2 regions of the Roseburia sp. CLA-AA-H209 genome follow, and region 2 is predicted to be linked to the other one. Evidence: a T-box and tRNA genes for the amino acid it is inferred to sense, from the RefSeq annotation. Region 2 holds a T-box; the other holds one or more tRNA genes.
What was found. The T-box of region 2 lies ahead of thrS (threonine--tRNA ligase). A T-box ahead of a tRNA ligase gene usually reads a tRNA of that ligase, here a tRNA-Thr.
Positions count from the first base shown of each region.

Region 1 (9,101 bases), on a different contig from region 2:
GTGTTTCGGATTCTTCTTCCATGCTATCTGCAGGAAAGGGCATTGGCATAAGCTTATTGAGTAATGGCATTAATGGTTCAAAATCAGCAGGAAGCTGTGCCGGCGTATTCTCTAAGGCATAAGAATATAACGCATCTGCGGAGACGTTCCAGTAGGAAAGATGAGTGGAACGAATCAGAATAGTGGCGTTTCCCTGACTTGAGCTAGATAAAAGACAATAGAAAACAACTGCAAAATCAAGATAACGAAAATGAGGGATTTCTTTGAGGAGTTCCTCATTTTTCTGATAATGAATCAGTTTAAAGAGGATGCGGTGCCGTACATTTTCAAAATTAGTAAAGAATGCTACATCGACAGAGCTGCTGGGACGGTAAGCCCGGTAAATTTCCCGGATATGTAAAATAATGTTATGTATGCTTTTTCCTGCCTGATATTCTTTGTAATAATCATTGAGATAAATAGTGGGAGAAATGTTGCAGCCCTTTTGCAGAATAGTGAGTCCATCCAAAGTAACGCCATTATTTTTTTGGATTTTATGCAGCTGAATCGTAACATCTGTATCAAACAGAGAATGAATTTGTAACTGGATTTCAGTAAGAAATTGTTGATATGTCATAAAGACCTCCTGGTTAGAAATGGTAAAAATGAATAAATAGAAAAGAAAGTCCATGGATTATTCCAATGGACTTTCAATATATCATCTTGTGTCTTGAATAACAAGAAAGGTAATATGAAATTTTTCTAAAAAATTTCTAATCTTTTAGAGACCAGAATATTTTAGTAAGATTTTAATTTCTTCCATAGATAGTCATAAGTTTCTGTAGCCGGGACATCAAGACTGTTAAAAATTTCACAGTTTTCTAAAGTTTCCTGATCAGAAAAAATAGTAGTACTTTCCTGAACCTCTTCATCCAGTTCGTCATAAACAGCGGTGTTTGGTGTAGCATACCAGACATAGTCAAAGTTTTCCATACCGATATCTTCACGACAGAGATAATTTAAAAACTGTTCTGCAGCATCCTTATGCTGGCAGGTTTTAGGAATGAACCAGGAGTCCATCCACATATTAGAACCTTCTTTCGGAACCACATAATCAAGATCATCATTATAATCCTGTGCATAGGCAGCCTCTCCGGAATAAATAAGAGCCATGGCAGCATTTCCGGCAATCATTTCATCGGCAGAAGAATCTACCAGATAGGAGTAGACTAAATCTTTCTGGTCACAAAGCATGGAAAGTGCTTCGTTTAATTCATCTTCATCCGTAGTATTGATGGAATAGTCCAAAAGCCGGAGTGCAGGAACGAAGGTATCGCGGACGGAATTTTCCATGATAATCTGTCCCTTATATTTCGGATCCCAGAGAACATTCCAGCTGTCCATATCAGCTTCATCTACCATGGTTTTATTGTAGAGAATACCCAGTGTGCCGAAGAAATAAGGTAGTGTGTATTTCGTTTCCGGGTCAAAGGCCTTGGAAAATTCCACATAGGTCGGGTCGATGTTTTCGTAAAGTGGAATATTATCATAATCCATTTCCAGAACTTCGCCTTCATGAATCAGCTTTTGAATCATATAGTCGGAGGTACAGATTAAATCGTATTTGATGGAACCCGCCTTATATTTGGTATACATTTCCTCCGGACTTTCATATTCTTCGTATTTGATGGTAATACCGGTTTCTTTTTCAAATTGCTGGATAACATCCGGCTCTATATATTTTCCATAATTTAAAATAACAAGTGCATTTTCATCCTCTTTCTGTCCACAGCCGGAAAGAGTAAGGAGACCAGCAATAAGCATAAATGAAAATAAGAATTTCTTCATTTCTTAAGACCTTCCTTTCGCATCCTTGACACTGCGGTAATTCATAATCAGAAGAAGCACCAGAGCAAGGAAGAATAAAATCGTAGACAGTGCATACATTTCCGGAATAATACCTTTACGCAGCTGGGTATAAATCATGGTAGACAATGTGTTGACACCGGCACCTTTGGTAAAGTAGGTGATGGAAAAATCGTCTAAGGACATTGTCACAGCCATCAGAAAACCGGAGAATACACCAGGCTTGATATCCGGCCATACAATTTTGAAAAATGCATAAAGTGGTGTTGCGCCTAAGTCTCTGGCAGCCTCATAGGTATGGGAGGAGGTGTTGGAAAGCTTAGGCAGTACATTTAAAATGACATATGGAATGTCAAAGGTAATATGTGCAATCAATACGGTTGATGTTCCAAGCGCTGTAAAGCGGACAAAAAGCAGCATCAGGGAAATACCGGTTACAATATCTGCATTCAGAAGTGGAATGTTAGTTGCACCAAGCATAATCTGACGGTTCCTTTTCCGCATGGCACTGATTCCGATTGCAGCCATGGTTCCGATTATTGTAGCAATCACAGAAGATGCAACGGTAATCAGAATCGTGGTATAAAAGGCATTCATAATAGTCGGGTCAGAAACAAGATTGCGATACCATTCTGTCGTAAATCCGCCCCATTTTACACGGGAGAGGGAGTTGTTGAAGGAAAGTACAATCAGAACTCCAATCGGAAGATACAGAAACAGGAAAATAATTGCAAGATAAATTCTTGATAAACTTTTCTTTACCATACTGCATGCCCTCCTGATTCACCGGCACGATTCATAAATGCCATACTGATTAATACAAAAAGCATAAGTACAATGGAAAGTCCGGAACCTAAATTCCAGTAGGAACCCTGCATGAAGGACTGCTCAATAACATTTCCAATGAGAAGTACTTTACCTCCGCCTAAAAGGTCTGAAATAACAAAGGAGGTAAGTGCCGGTACGAATACCATAATAATTCCACTGATAATTCCAGGCACAGTAAGCGGCAGAATGATACGGAAGAAGGTGATAAAACTGTTGGCACCTAAATCCCTTGCCGCATCTATTGTTTCCTTGCGGATACGTACTATGGAATTGTAAATCGGCATAATCATAAATGGAAGAAAATCATAAATCATGCCAAATACAACGGCTCCCTGGGTATTTAACATATGAAGCTTCGGGATGCCAAAAATGGAAAGGAATCCATTGATAATTCCATTATTGGAAAGTAACATCTGCCATGCTAAAATACGCAGCATGAAGTTCATCCACATTGGCAGGACGAAGATAAATACCACAAAGCTCTGATGCTTGATATGAAGACTGTTTAATATCATGGCAAGCGGGTAGGAGAGCAGGAGACAGACAACCGTACATAAGATACCAAGCTTCAAGGAAAGCAGGAGTGCTTTTATATGTACCGGGTCTGCAATTGCAGCAATATTTGCCCAGGTAAAACCACCGTCACTGTTGGTGAATGCGTAATATAATATCATCAGAATCGGAAGTACAGTAAATCCAATAATCCAGACCAGATAAGGTCCGGCTAAAAGTCTTTTTCTGGCATTATGCATCGAGTTCCACCGCCTTTTCGTCACTGGATTCCGGTTTATGCATAATCTGGATATTGAAAGGGATTACCTTCATTCCTACATGGCTTCCGGTTTCAAAATATTTGGTGGTATGAACAAGCCATTCATAGCCGCCAGCCATAATTTCGATTTCATAGTGGACACCCTTGAAGATAACAGAAGTAATATCACCATCCATAAAACCGGTGCCGGCTTCTACAATCTCAATATCTTCCGGGCGGATGACTACGTCTACCGGTTTATTATTACCAAAACCGGTGTCGACACATTCGTGCTTGATGCCTAAGAAGCTGACTAATTTATCCTCAATCATGACACCGTCAATGATATTGCTGTCTCCGATAAAGTCGGCAACGAATGCATTTTCCGGCTCATTATAAATATCTTCCGGAGTACCAATCTGCTGGATATAGCCCTGATTCATGACAGCAATGGTGTCTGACATGGTAAGGGCTTCTTCCTGGTCGTGGGTAACATAGATAAAAGTAATGCCAAGTTCATTTTTCAGACGAATCAGTTCGTACTGCATGTCCTGACGCATTTTTAAATCCAGTGCGCCCAAAGGCTCGTCTAAAAGGAGCACCTTTGGTTCATTTACAATGGCACGGGCAATGGCAATACGCTGCTGCTGGCCACCGCTTAAGGAATCAATGCTGCGGTTTTCATAACCGTCTAAGTTTACAAGCTTTAAGGCATATTTGATTTTATCCTGAATATAAGCCTTGCTTTTTTTACTGATTTTTAAACCAAAAGCAATATTATCTGCAATGCTCATATGGGTAAAAAGTGCGTATTTCTGGAATACGGTATTTAATTTACGCTCATTTGGCGGAAGAGAAGTAATATCTTTTCCATCAAAAATAATACGTCCGGTGTCCGGTGTCTCAAAACCACCGATAAGACGCAGGGTAGTAGTCTTTCCACAGCCGGAAGGTCCCAGCAGTGTTAAGAATTCGTTTTCCTTTACATAAAGATTTAAGTCATCCAAAATCATATTTCCGTCATAAGTTTTGGTAATATTTTCTAATTGTATTAATTTCTTGCCCATCATAACCTCCTAAAAACTTGGCGGGTTTGTAACCCAGATAAGAACGGCATCTTTCCTGCCGGTATTTTCGATATGGTGCTTTTTATTGGACTTAAGATAAAAAGACTCCCCCTGTCTTGCAGTATAAGTACGGGTACCATATATGATTTTAATGGAGCCCTTAAGTACATAGCCGAATTCTTCTCCCTCATGTGGAAGATAGATGTCTGATGTGCCGCCGGGCTTCAGCGTCAGCCGTACCGGTTCCATCATATCTTTCTGGGCACCGGGAACCATCCATTCGATTAAGCTCCTGTGTTCCGCATCTTCTTTTTCAAAATAATCTTCATTTTTAAAGACAAGCTGTGCAGGTTCATCATCTGCAAAAAATTCTGCCGGCGTAGTGCCGAGACACTGGATAATATCTAAAAGTGTACCCACGGAAGGAGATGTAAGATTACGCTCTAACTGGGAGATAAATCCTTTGGATAATTCCAGACGGTCAGCCAGTTCCTGCTGGGTGAGACCGTAGAGAATCCGCAGCTCCTTGATTTTATTTCCAATATCCATTTTGTACTTCCTTTCCATGAAAAGTGATTTTACATAGTTTTTACAAAATGAAGCTAATAATGTATTTGAAGTTTAATAATAATAAACTCACTAAGGAGTATTATGAGAAATTGAAAGAGAAATGTCAATACTATTTTTAGATTATTTTTAGACAACAAAAAAAGCTCCCGAGGGGACTCGAACCCCTGACCTACGCATTACGAATGCGCCGCTCTACCAACTGAGCCACGGAAGCAGAATAATCTGGTTATATGCGAAATAAAATATTTTTCTCAGACAACCCTTTATTTATTAAAATCATACTATAATATTATATATAGAAAAAAATAAATTTGCAATGTTTTTTTGAAAAAAGTTGTTCTTTCAATGGTTACTTGGTATAATGGGCGTAGATGTGTAAGAACCGGAGAAAGATGAACCGGCTTATGAAAAGGGAAATCATTACAAGGAGGAAGTTTTTTTCATGGAAGTGAAGGAATTTGTTTCAGGGGGAAAGAAAACTGAGGACAGTAAGAAGAATATGAAGAAGAAAATCAACAGCGCAAAGAAAAATTATGCAAAGAAGAACAGTCAGTTTACGATTGCAGAATTAAAGGAAAACAGCGCGCTGATTATGTTATGTGTATTTGTGGTTTTTGCCGTATTGGAAATTGTTCTGGGTATACTGGTATGGAAGATGCCGGTAGTGAGCGTATGTATTGTAGTGTTGATTGAAGCGGGACTTGCTGCATGTCTGCATAACCTTCCTGTCTGGCTGCATGGAATTGTTGCAGCAGCAGAGATTGTCGTTGGAATAATTTCCGGTAAAGTGATATTTATGCTGATTGGAATTTTATGCTATGGGGCAGCTTTGTTTGCCTTAAAATTCCAGAAGGAAAATAATCCGCTTTCTATATTAAAATAAGAAGAAATCATACCAGGAGATAAAACATGGATCCCTTACAATTAGTAGAGTTATTAAGAGGACACAGAACTTATATTCAGACACATAATTTTCCAGATCCGGATGCGATTGCCAGTGCCTTTGGCTTACAGCATTTTTTAAATTACCATGGGATTAAAGCAGATATCTGTTATGATGGCAAGATTGAACGCCTGAGTACAAGAAAGATGTTTGATACATTTCATATTGATATTTTGTCTAAAGAAGATTTGGATGATATGAAGAAAGAGGACTATATTGTTACCGTAGACTCCCAGAAATATAATACGAATCTGACCGATTTTATCGGGGATGAGGTGGCATGTATTGACCATCATCCGACAGTAATTGCCTGTGAATATGCTTATAAAGATGTGCGCCGTGTAGGAGCCTGTGCCACAATGATTGCAGAGTATTTTTATCTTACCAATACACCAATGAGCCGGGATGTGGCGGCAGCACTGGCATATGGCATCAAGATGGATACGGATGACTTTGTTCGTGGTACAACAAAGCTTGATGTGGATATGTTTGCATACATCTATCCAATGGCAGATGTGGAAGAGTTAAAATCCATGTATGTAAATGTAATGGAGTTTTCTGATTTAAAGGCATATGGTGCAGCAATCGATAATATCCACATTTATGATGATGTGGGATTTGCATCGATTCCGTTTGATTGTCCGGATGCGCTGATTGCAATTATTTCAGACTTTATTTTATCTCTTGATGTAGTTAATATTTCCGTGATTTATGCAATCCGTTCTGATGGCATTAAGTTTTCTGTCCGGAGTGCATTCAATCATGTAGATGCCGGAAGAGTTGTAGCAAAGGCATTAGCAGATTATGGAAACGGTGGCGGACATCCGGCAATGGCTGGCGGCTTCATTCCAAAGAAGAATATGGAAAAGTTGGAACCGGACCGGGATTATAAATTAGAAATGCTGTTCTTAGAGCAGATCAAGACAGAAGAAGGAAGGTAAGATACCATGGCAGAAAATCAGGTGAAGATAACCTATCATATTTATCTTGAGGCAGAGGATGTATCCCAGTCGAGAATTTTATCCAGTACCTCTTATGTAAAGAACTTATTTAAAAATTGCGGCAATCATTATTTTCAGGGTGTAGACTTTGATGATGAAAGTGATTTGGATGATTTTACCCTGCGTCTCTTTGTGGAGCAGGAAATCTTAGAAGAAGAGTGCAGCGTAGAGGCAGATGCAAAAGACTTTCCGGCAGATATGGCAGAATTCTTGGATAATATAGCCCAGGCACATTCTTTCCTTGATATGGAAGGTGATTTTATCGTGGAATATCAGGGCGAGAAAGTAAGTTTTAAGTTTGCTTCTGAAGCAGGAGCAGATTACTGTGACTTTGAAGAAATCGAAGAAGCATAAAAATTCATAAGCAATTTCCTGTAAAGTAAGAAAGAGAAAGGCAGTATGAAGAGCAGGTGCAATTCATACCGCCTTTCTTTAGTTCCTCTTTAAGCAGAGCTTCTCAAAACTTCCAATCAGCTGATAGAGCAGCATGGCAATGAGACAGAGAATCAGAATCGATAAGATGACCCAGTCTAATTTAAAAACCTGGCTGCCATAAATAATAAGATAGCCTAAGCCTTTTTTTGCTGCAATAAATTCACCGATGATAACACCAACCAGACAAAGACCGATGTTGACTTTCATAATAGAAAGCAGGGTGGGAATACAGCCCGGCAGCATAATTTTAAACATGACATCATTACGGGTGCCGCCTAATGTCTTTATCAGAAGAATCTTTTCTTTATCCATATCACAAAAAGCAGTGTAAAGACTCAGAATAGAGCCAAAGATAGCTACGGACATACCGGTGATGATAATGGTCTTGTAATTGCCTCCCAGCCATACAATCAGCAGCGGAGCCAGCGCAGATTTTGGCAGGGAATTTAAAACCACAAGATAAGGCTCTAAGGTTTCGGATAAGGTTTTGGAAAACCAGAGGATTGCAGCAATCAGTAATGTTAAAATAATAACAAAGAAAAAGCTGCTTAAGGTTTCAAACAGGGTGATTCCAATGTGATAAAGGAGCTTCTGACCGGTAATCATCTGGTAGAAGCAGATGATAAGTCTGGTGGGACTGCTGAAAATAAAGGGGTCGATTTTTCCATATCTGGCACAAAGCTCCCATTGTAATAAAAAGACAACAAGAATCAGAACGCGAAAGATTTTTATTTTAAGCTGATGCCTGCGGCATTGCCGTAAGTACATAAGCTGTGCAGAGGATGGGTTATTCATTTTGATTAAATTCCTTCCATATTAAGTTAAAATAGGATTTAAAATGGCTGTCATTCCGTTTTTCTAAAGGCGTAAGACCAGGATCAAAAGATATGGGTATAATGGAGCGGATTGTGCCCGGCCGGTGGCTTAAGACAATAACACGGTCTCCCATGGAAATTGCTTCGGATAAATCATGGGTTACAAGAATGGCGGTTTTATGTTCCTGCCGCAGAATGGTACCGATGTCATTGCTGACATTAAGGCGGGTCTGATAATCTAATGCCGAGAAGGGTTCATCTAAGAGAAGCAGCTCCGGGCGAAGTACCAGGGTCCGAATCAGGGCAGCCCGCTGCCGCATGCCGCCGGAAAGCTCAGAAGGACGTTTTGCAGCAAAATCGGCAAGTCCATAAGTTTCTAACAGCCGGCTGGCATAAGCAAGATTTTCTGGTGTCATTTTGTGCTGGATTTCCAGCCCTAATTGGACATTGGATGCGATGGTACGCCACTCTAAGAGATGGTCTTTCTGGAGCATGTATCCCATATTTAAAATATCCTTTGACTGCAGGGGGTGACCCATGAAGGAAATGCTGCCGCCGGATGGGACAAGAAGACCACAGATAAGGGATAAAAGTGTTGATTTGCCACATCCACTGGGACCTACAATAGCAACAAATTCTCCATTGGATAAAGTAAAACTGATATTGGACAGAGCCTTGGTTTCGCCGTCTTTTGTATGATAAATATAATCTATATTGGACAATTCAAGGATGGAGCACATGGTATTCACCTGATAGAAGTTTATAGGATAATATATGTGAAAAAATGAGATTGGTCACCCGGATTGACAGAAGAAAAGGATAGATTATAATAGGAACAGAATCGAC
Region 1 is NZ_JAJEQU010000007.1:167,091-176,191, forward strand. Features, by position in the region: gene LKD41_RS08780 (DUF5688 family protein) at 1-616, opposite strand, end outside; gene LKD41_RS08785 (ABC transporter substrate-binding protein) at 778-1,827, opposite strand; gene LKD41_RS08790 (ABC transporter permease) at 1,831-2,610, opposite strand; gene LKD41_RS08795 (ABC transporter permease) at 2,604-3,425, opposite strand; gene potA (spermidine/putrescine ABC transporter ATP-binding protein) at 3,418-4,491, opposite strand; gene LKD41_RS08805 (helix-turn-helix domain-containing protein) at 4,501-5,040, opposite strand; tRNA gene LKD41_RS08810 (tRNA-Thr) at 5,203-5,275, opposite strand; gene LKD41_RS08815 (hypothetical protein) at 5,504-5,944, shown strand; gene LKD41_RS08820 (DHH family phosphoesterase) at 5,971-6,945, shown strand; gene LKD41_RS08825 (hypothetical protein) at 6,952-7,359, shown strand; gene LKD41_RS08830 (ABC transporter permease) at 7,438-8,235, opposite strand; gene LKD41_RS08835 (ABC transporter ATP-binding protein) at 8,228-8,995, opposite strand.
Region 1: it encodes a tRNA-Thr, which carries the amino acid that the T-box ahead of thrS (threonine--tRNA ligase) is inferred to sense. The anticodon was not compared.

Region 2 (9,101 bases):
AAGCTTTCACTTGACATTATTTTAAAATTGAGTTATTGTATTAATTAAATAATACAATAATAATTGCAAAGAAGAAAAGGGAGATTAGGTATGGCAAAGAAAAAGAAGAAAATGGAGTTTGAAACAATGCAGGTAAAGCTGCCTCATGTAAAGGGGCTGTCCATTGTGCTTCCGGTTATTTATATTTTATGGGTGGCAGTGATGTATTATCTTCTGCTTCCGGCACTGAATATTCATTCCAGAGGTTTATGGCTGTTTGTATTAGGCGTTATATTATTCCCGTTAGGAATAATAGGTGCGTTGGTATCGGCAGCCAGGAAGGCGGAAGGTAAGTCCGCAGGAAAGCTGGAAAAGCCGGTAAACGGTATTTTTGCAGCAGTTGGAGTAATCGGAATTCTGTTCCTGATTCTTTTATTTTATGGCAGCAAAATGTTCCATGCACAGGCATATGCAGATATCCTGACCATCGAAGACAGTGATTTTAACAGCGATATCAATACAGCATCTTCTGTATCAAAGATTGCGTTAATGGATACGGACAGTGCAGTATTGCTGGGTAATCGTGAAATCGGAAGCCTTTCAGAAGTGGTGAGCCAGTATAATGTATCGGAAGACTACACACAGATTGATTATCAGGGGGCACCAACGAAAGTATCTGCATTAGAGTATGCCGGCTTCTTTAAATATATGGGAAATAAGGAAAATGGTGTTCCGGGTTATATAACTGTTGATCCGGTAGGACAGAAGGCGCAGTATGTTCCGGTAAAGGAAGGAATGATTTATGTTCCGTCTGCTTACTTTGGCAAGGATTTAAGAAGGCATATCCGTATGAATTACCCGGATAAACTTTTCGGAAATCTTCATTTTGAAGTGGACGAAGATGGAAACCCATACTATATTGCCAGTGTATACAAATACACCATCGGTTTATTTGGTGGAGAAACCGTCGAGGGTGCAATCAGCTGTGACCCAATCAGCGGAGACTGTCAGTATTATGATGCATCAGAAGTGCCGAACTGGATGGATGATGTCTTTGACGGGGATCTTCTGGTGGAACAGTATAACTGGTATGGAGAATTATCTAATGGATTTATGAACAGCATCTTCGGCAAAAAAGGCTGTAAGAAATGTACGGAAACGGTAGTAGAGGATGAAGACGGAGATGAGGAATCTTACGAAGCAAACTTCGGCTATGTTGCCAAAGACGGGGATATCTGGATTTATACCGGAGTTACTTCTGTCAATGATGATGCCTCCAATATCGGGTTTATACTGGTAAATGAGCGGACTTCAGAAGCACATTATTACAGTATTGCAGGAGCAGATGAAAGCTCTGCAATGGCTGCTGCAGAAGGAGAAGTGCAGGAGAAAGGATACCGTGCATCTTTCCCGTCTTTGATTAATGTAGATGGTCAGCCGACTTATATTATGGTATTAAAAGATGCCAGCGGCATAGTGAAGCTTTATGGCATGGTAAATGTAGAATCTTATAATATGGTAACAACAGCAGCCAGTCTCGATGAGTGCTTTGCAAAGTATCGTAAGATGACAGGCAGTGATGGTACAGAAAACACTGGGAATCCGGAAGAGGCAGAAAATTCTTCCGGGGACAGCAACAGCACTGCAGGTAATGCACAGACAGCAGCCAAGGGAAAAACAATTCCGGAAGGTGAGACAGAGACAAGAAGTTTTGTAATCAGTGAAATGCAGTATGTTGAGATTGCAGGAGAGACCTATGTTTATCTGGCAGGAGACGACGGTATGGTATACTGGCAGAAGTTTTCTGATAATGAACAATTGATTTTCCTGCATGAGGGAGATACTGTTACTGTAAATGGAATTATGGATAAAGATAATATTTACTGGATAGATACCATTGGAATCATGCAGTAGGAAGGCGAAGAAATGGAAGCAGCAATCCTTGTAGTAATTATGATTGCAGGATTTACTTATTCAGCAATTAAAACAAAAGAGAGTTGGAAGAACCGCTGCAAACGGACACTGAAAGAAAAATATGGAAAAGAACCTGAGAAAAAGGAATTCAAAAGAGAACTGATAAGAAATTATCTGGATACTGTGGGTGGAACACAGCAGGTGGATGAGGTCACATGGAATGACCTTAATATGGATGATGTGTACCAGAGAATCAACAACTGTGATTCCACCATGGGAGAAGAAATTTTATATGCAAAGCTTCATTATGCGAAGCAGACGAAGGAAGAAGAGGAGCTTTTAGAAAAAAGAATAGCTTTTTGTGAAGCAGATGATGAAAAACGCTATCATCTGGAAGAAACTTTGTCAAAGCTTGGAAAGAGAGACGAGGCTTACTATATTCCATCCTTTATCCAGACAGTAGAGGATTTTGCAATTTCAAATCTCTGGGTTTATCAGATGCTCCGGATATTGCTGGTGGTAGTTGTTGTGGCGGCAGTCGTATTTCATAATATATATGCTCTGTCAGCTTTGGTGGTAGTATTTCTTGTGAATTTGTCGGTGTATATCTTTACGGTCCGGCTGAAGTTTGACCAGGAGATTCATATGATGGGAACGGCGGCATACCTGATTACGGTAGCACGAGAACTGGAGCAGGAATACCGGAAAGACAAAATTTGTGAAGAACTGGCACCGCTGCTTCCGGTATTTGCCAAAATGGATAAGAAGGCATTTCTGCTAAATATCCAGAGCAGAAATGCCATGGGAGATGTGTTTGAAATGCTGCAGGATTTCCTGCTGGGGGTAACCCAGTGGCATATCCTTACTTATATGAAAGTATTGAATCAGTTTATGGATAACCAGGATGCTTATCTTAAGATTTACCGGGTGGTAGGAGAACTGGATGCAGCGGTCAGCACAGGCTCTTTCCGAAAGAGTCTGCCTCTTGTGACAGTACCGGAATATGAGGAAACAAAGCAGCTTGAGATGGAAGAAATTTATCATCCGCTGCTTCATGGAGCAGTGACCAATTCTATGGAACTTCAGCATAACTGCATTATCACAGGCTCCAATGCTTCCGGTAAGTCAACCTTTATCAAGACCATAGCTGTCAATGTGATACTGGCACAGAGCATTCATACCTGCACCGCAAAAAGAATGCATCTGCCTCATGCAAAAATGATTACTTCCATGGCGGTAAGAGACGATATTTTATCCGGTGACAGTTATTTTATCAAAGAGATTAAATATTTAAAACGTATTCTGGATGCTTTGTCGGAGGATGAACTGGTTATCTGTGTTATTGATGAAATCTTAAGAGGAACCAATACCCAGGAGCGTATTGCAGCTTCAAAAGCAATCATGGAATATCTGGCACATCATAACTGCATTGCAATTGTGGCATCCCATGATAAGGAATTGACGGAGCTTGAAAAAACTGGTTATGACAATTATCATTTTTCCGAAGAGTTTGGAGAAGAGGATATTGTATTTGATTATAAATTGCAGAAGGGACCGGCAAATTCCCAGAATGCAATCCGCCTGCTTTCCTTTACCGGGTTCCCGGAAACGATTATTGAGAGGGCGGAAAATATCAGAAGCGAATATCGGTAAAAATAATGCTTGACGAACGAAATGACATATGGTACTATAAGCAAGTTGAAGAAAGTAGAGTATCCACTCTCACCTTAGCACAATCAAGTGACTAAGTGTTTATAATGAGTATGCAATGAGCGAATCATTTTGAAGTGGATAGTCTGTCTATCCACTTTTTTTGCGGAAATAAACGGAAAGTTGTCTGGCAAAGCTGTGGTGAATTTAATTTTGGAGGTGTACGACCATTAGCGAGTTAATGATCAATGAACAAATCAGAGATAAGGAAGTCCGCCTGATTGGCGCGGATGGTGAACAGTTAGGTATCATGTCAGCAAGAGAAGCATATAAGCTGGCACAGGAAGCAGAACTTGATTTAGTAAAGATTGCTCCTGGAGCAAAGCCACCTGTATGTAAGATTATCGATTACGGTAAATACAGATATGAGCTTGCAAGAAAAGAGAAGGAAGCACGTAAGAAACAGAAAACGGTTGAATTAAAAGAAGTTCGTCTTTCTCCAAATATCGATACCAATGATTTGAATACCAAAATGAATGCCGCAAGAAAGTTCATTTCCAAAGGAAATAAAGTAAAAGTTACACTTCGTTTCCGTGGCAGAGAAATGGCACATGTACAGGCAAGCAAACATATTCTGGATGATTTTGCAGAAGCACTTGCAGATATTGCAGTAGTGGAGAAAGCACCAAAGCTGGAAGGCAGAAGCATGGGTATGGTGCTGGCAGAGAAAAGATAATGATTTTAAGGAGGAATAAATTATGCCAAAACAGAAAACAAGCAGAGCAGCAGCAAAACGTTTCAAATTAACAGGAACAGGAAAATTAAAGAGAAACAAGGCTTATAAGAGACATATCTTAACAAAGAAAACAACTAAGACTAAGAGAAATCTTAGAAAACCTGCAATGACAGATGCAACAAATGTTAAGAATATGAAGAAGATTTTACCATATTTATAAGAATTGGTTAAGGAGGAATAGAACATGGCAAGAATTAAAGGCGGCTTAAACGCTAAAAAGAAACATAATAGAACATTAAAATTAGCTAAAGGTTACAGAGGAGCACGCTCCAAACAGTATAGAGTAGCAAAACAGTCTGTCATGAGAGCCTTAACAAGTTCTTATGCAGGAAGAAAACAGAGAAAGAGACAGTTCAGACAGTTATGGATTGCCCGTATTAACGCAGCAGCAAGAATGAATGGATTATCTTACAGCAAATTTATGTATGGTTTAAAATTAGCTGGTGTTGATATGAACCGTAAAATGTTAGCTGAGATGGCTGTAAATGATGCAGAAGGATTTGCAACATTAGCAGAGCTTGCAAAAACAAAACTTGCTTAATTTTAAGAAGTGGACAAGTTATAAAAGAGGATTGTGGTTATTCGCAATCCTCTTTTTTGATGTTTGGTTCATTTGAAGTTTTTGCGGAAGCATCCTGCCCGGAAGCTTCTTTTTTGATGGAATCCAAATCTTCTCTTAAAGAGTAATGATTCTTAAGTAAGCGGTATACCATGGTATAAGCCCAGATGAGAACCGGGACAACCACAGTGGCATAGATGGAAGCCTTAAGACAGTTTGTGGCAAGATCGCTTCCAATCAATGCAAAAACAAGAGTGGAAACATAGAGGGCAACTAAGAGTACAACACCGATAATTGCAAGAATCTGTTTTGTCTTTTTCATATATGACCTCAACTTTCTTTGATGACCTGTTTTTAGAAAAAAGCAATATATATTATTTTAACATTTGACAGCGGATAGTCAATCAGAAAATGTAAAGTTGCAGAGGATAAATACTTGAAAAAAGCACAAAATATGCTATACTGAAACAAGCGTTATACGACTAAATATGGATTAAAGGATGGATATGAACAATGGCATTATTAGAAGAATGGCAGAAGATTGCTTATGATCAGCAGGCAGATAGAGGAAAATTACAGAAGTTCTGGCAGAGATATTTTATGTTAGAGAAGGGCGTATATGAGAAGCTTTTAACAAACCCGGATGAGAAGGTAGAAGGAACTGTAAAAGAGCTGGCAGAGAAATACGACCTCAGCATTATGGATATGACTGGATTCTTAGATGGAATCAATGACAGCCTGGTAACACCAAACCCAATTGATACTATGGAAGAGGATACCAAGGTAAGCCTTGCATTCAATAAAGAAAAATTATACAAGAACATGGTAGATGCCAAAGCTGACTGGCTCTATGAATTACCACAGTGGGATGAAATTTTTGATGCAGATACCAAGAGAAAGCTTTATTTAGAGCAGAAGAAATCCGGCACTGTTGTAGTTGGAAAGAAAGTCGGAAGAAATGATCCGTGTCCTTGTGGAAGTGGAAAGAAATATAAATTCTGCTGCGGAAGATAAGAATAAAATATTTTGGAAAACATTTGGAAAATATTTCACAGAAAAACTCTTTACATAGCAGAAAAAAGAGTATAAAATAGCTTTTGTCAAAAGGACAAAACAAAGAAGAGACGAGTAGCATGACAGGAAGTCAAAGAGAGGAATACAGTTGGTGAGAGTATTCTGATGGAGTGTAATGTGAAGACCAGCTCTGAGTGACCCCAATCCGGTCCGGTGATTCCGTTATCATCAGAATGAGCGGTTGTACGATAAGTACAGCAAGCAGGGTGGAACCACGATAGAGTATCGTCCCTGATGCATAAATTTTATGCATCAGGGATTTTTTACTTTACAGGAAATTGCTTTCCTGTAAAGCAAAAAACGCTCCGCGAGGATGCGCACTGCGGCGTATAAGGTAAATGTCGCAAGCGACCGCCGCAGGCGCGAGAAACTCGCAAAGCGTGTTTCTCGTAGTTTTAATACCAATATAATAAGAAAAGGAGACTTGAACATGAAAATCACATTAAAAGATGGCTCAGTAAAAGAGTACAGTGAAGCAAAATCAGTCTATGATATTGCAGCAGATATCAGCGAAGGCCTTGCAAGAGTTGCATGCGCCGGTGAAGTAGACGGAGAAGTGGTGGATTTACGAACCGTTCTTGACAAGGACTGCAATTTAAATATTATAACAGCAAGTGATGAAGAAGGATTAAAGGTAATCCGCCATACTGCATCCCATGTACTGGCTCAGGCGGTAAAAAAATTATTCCCGGATGCCAAGATTACGATTGGACCGGCAATTGAAGATGGATTCTATTATGATTTTGATCATGCCCCATTTTCAAGAGAAGACCTCGATAATCTGGAAGCAGAGATGAAGAAGATTATCAAGGAAGGTCATGAATTAAAACGATTCACACTTCCAAGAGAGGAAGCAATCAAATTCATGCAGGAACGTAATGAGCCATACAAAGTAGAACTGATTGAAGAATTACCAGAGGGAGAAGAAATTTCTTTCTATGACCAGGGCGGCTTCGTAGATTTATGTGCTGGTCCACATCTGATGACAACCAAGGGCGTAAAGGCATTTAAACTGACATCATCTTCCATGGCATATTGGAGAGGTAATTCTGACAAAGCAAGATTACAGAGAATTTATGGTACTGCTTTTAATAAGAAGGAAGAGTTAAAAGAATACTTAGAGAAATTAGAAGATGCCAAACGCCGTGACCATAACAAACTTGGCCGTGAAATGGGATTATTTACCACTGTTGATGTTATCGGACAGGGACTTCCTTTATTTACACCAAAGGGAACCAAGATGATTATGAAACTGCAGCGTTGGATAGAAGACTTAGAGGATAAAGAGTGGGGTTATGTACGTACCAGAACTCCGCTGATGGCAAAGAGCGACCTTTATAAGATTTCCGGACACTGGGATCACTACATGGATGGAATGTTCATTTTAAATAAGGACAGCGACGACAAAGAGACAATGGCACTGCGTCCGATGACCTGTCCATTCCAGTATTATGTATACATGAATGAACAGCACTCTTACAGAGATCTGCCATATCGGATGTCAGAGACTTCTACATTGTTCCGGAATGAGGACTCCGGAGAGATGCATGGACTTACCCGTGTCAGACAGTTTACTATTACAGAGGCACATATTATTCTTTGCCCGGAACAGGCGGAAGAAGAACTTACCAGATGTACTGAACTTTGCCATTATGTAATGACTACACTTGGTATCGATGGAGATGTTACTTACCGTCTGTCCAAATGGGATCCGAACAACAAAGAAAAATATCTGGGCGACGAAGCATATTGGAACAGTACCCAGCAGTATCTGCGTGATGTTATGGATAAGAATGGCATCAAGTATACAGAAGCAGATGGGGAAGCTGCATTCTACGGACCAAAGATTGATATTCAGGCAAAGAATGTATATGGAAAAGAAGATACCATGGTTACCATCCAGCTTGACTGTGCAAGTGCAGAGAAGTTTGGCATGTACTATATCGATGAGAAGGGTGAGAAAGTACTTCCTTGGATTATCCATCGTACATCCATGGGATGTTATGAGCGTACCCTTGCATGGCTGATTGAACATTATGCAGGAAAATTCCCAACCTGGCTTTGCCCGGAACAGGTAAGAGTATTGCCGATTTCTGAAAAATATGCAGACTATGCAGAGCAGGTAAGAAAAGAATTAGCAGCTCATGATGTAGATGTAACGGTTGATAACCGTTCTGAGAAAATCGGATTCAAGATTCGTGAAGCAAGACTGGATAAGCTGCCGTACATGCTGGTAGTTGGTCAGCAGGAGGCAGAGAACGGAACCGTATCCGTAAGAAGCCGTTTTGCAGGAGATGAAGGCGTAAAACCTTTAGGAGAATTCATTGATGCAATCTGCGAAGAGATTCGTACAAAGGAAATCCGTAAGGAAGAAGTTGCAGAAGAAAAATAAAAATGCAATAAAATCTAATTTTTAATTTTATAATTTATATGGATTCAAAAAGACTGTTGCTGGCATTTGCACCGGACAACAGTCTTTTTTGCTTTACAGGAAAGCGACCGCCGCAGGCACGAGAATGTGTCAAGGTACATTCTTTTTTTCATGAAGTTGGTAACATAAAAAGATTTCCTTTGGAGATACTAAACGTGTAACAAAAGAAAGGAGATGATTTTTGTGACAGAATTAAAATGTTCTGTAAGAAGCTGCAGTTTCCAGAAAGATGATTGCTGTTGCCGTGGAAATATTACGGTAGAGGGTGCACATGCAAACCGCAACAGCGAGACAAGCTGTGGAAGTTTTGAAGAGAAGAAAAACTGTGGATGTGCCAATTCGACCGGTAAACCGCCTAAGATGAGCGATGTTACCTGTGAGGCAGTAAACTGTAAATTCAATGAAGGAAGAAAATGTCATGCAAAAGACATCCAGGTAGCCGGAACGAATGCCTGTACCTGTATGGAAACAGAGTGTGCAAGCTTCTGCTGTTCCTAAAAAGTGGAATATCAGTAAGTTTTAGCAAAATATTTCTGTGTCTACTCTTAACAGATTGGACACAGAAATTTAGAAGAATCTTAAGAAAAATACTATTGTAAATGAGATGAAAGAAAGTATAATGTGATTGAAGCATAAATAAAGCAGAAGTAATGTGTAAGGTGTAGATGGTGATAGTGTCAAGTAAGCTATGAAAAACG
Region 2 is NZ_JAJEQU010000010.1:50-9,150, reverse strand. Features, by position in the region: gene LKD41_RS10205 (hypothetical protein) at 91-1,893, shown strand; gene LKD41_RS10200 (MutS-related protein) at 1,906-3,546, shown strand; gene infC (translation initiation factor IF-3) at 3,785-4,279, shown strand; gene rpmI (50S ribosomal protein L35) at 4,302-4,499, shown strand; gene rplT (50S ribosomal protein L20) at 4,524-4,880, shown strand; gene LKD41_RS15825 (hypothetical protein) at 4,918-5,220, opposite strand; gene LKD41_RS10175 (SEC-C metal-binding domain-containing protein) at 5,412-5,912, shown strand; T-box leader at 6,006-6,208, shown strand; gene thrS (threonine--tRNA ligase) at 6,403-8,364, shown strand; gene LKD41_RS10165 (DUF1540 domain-containing protein) at 8,587-8,901, shown strand.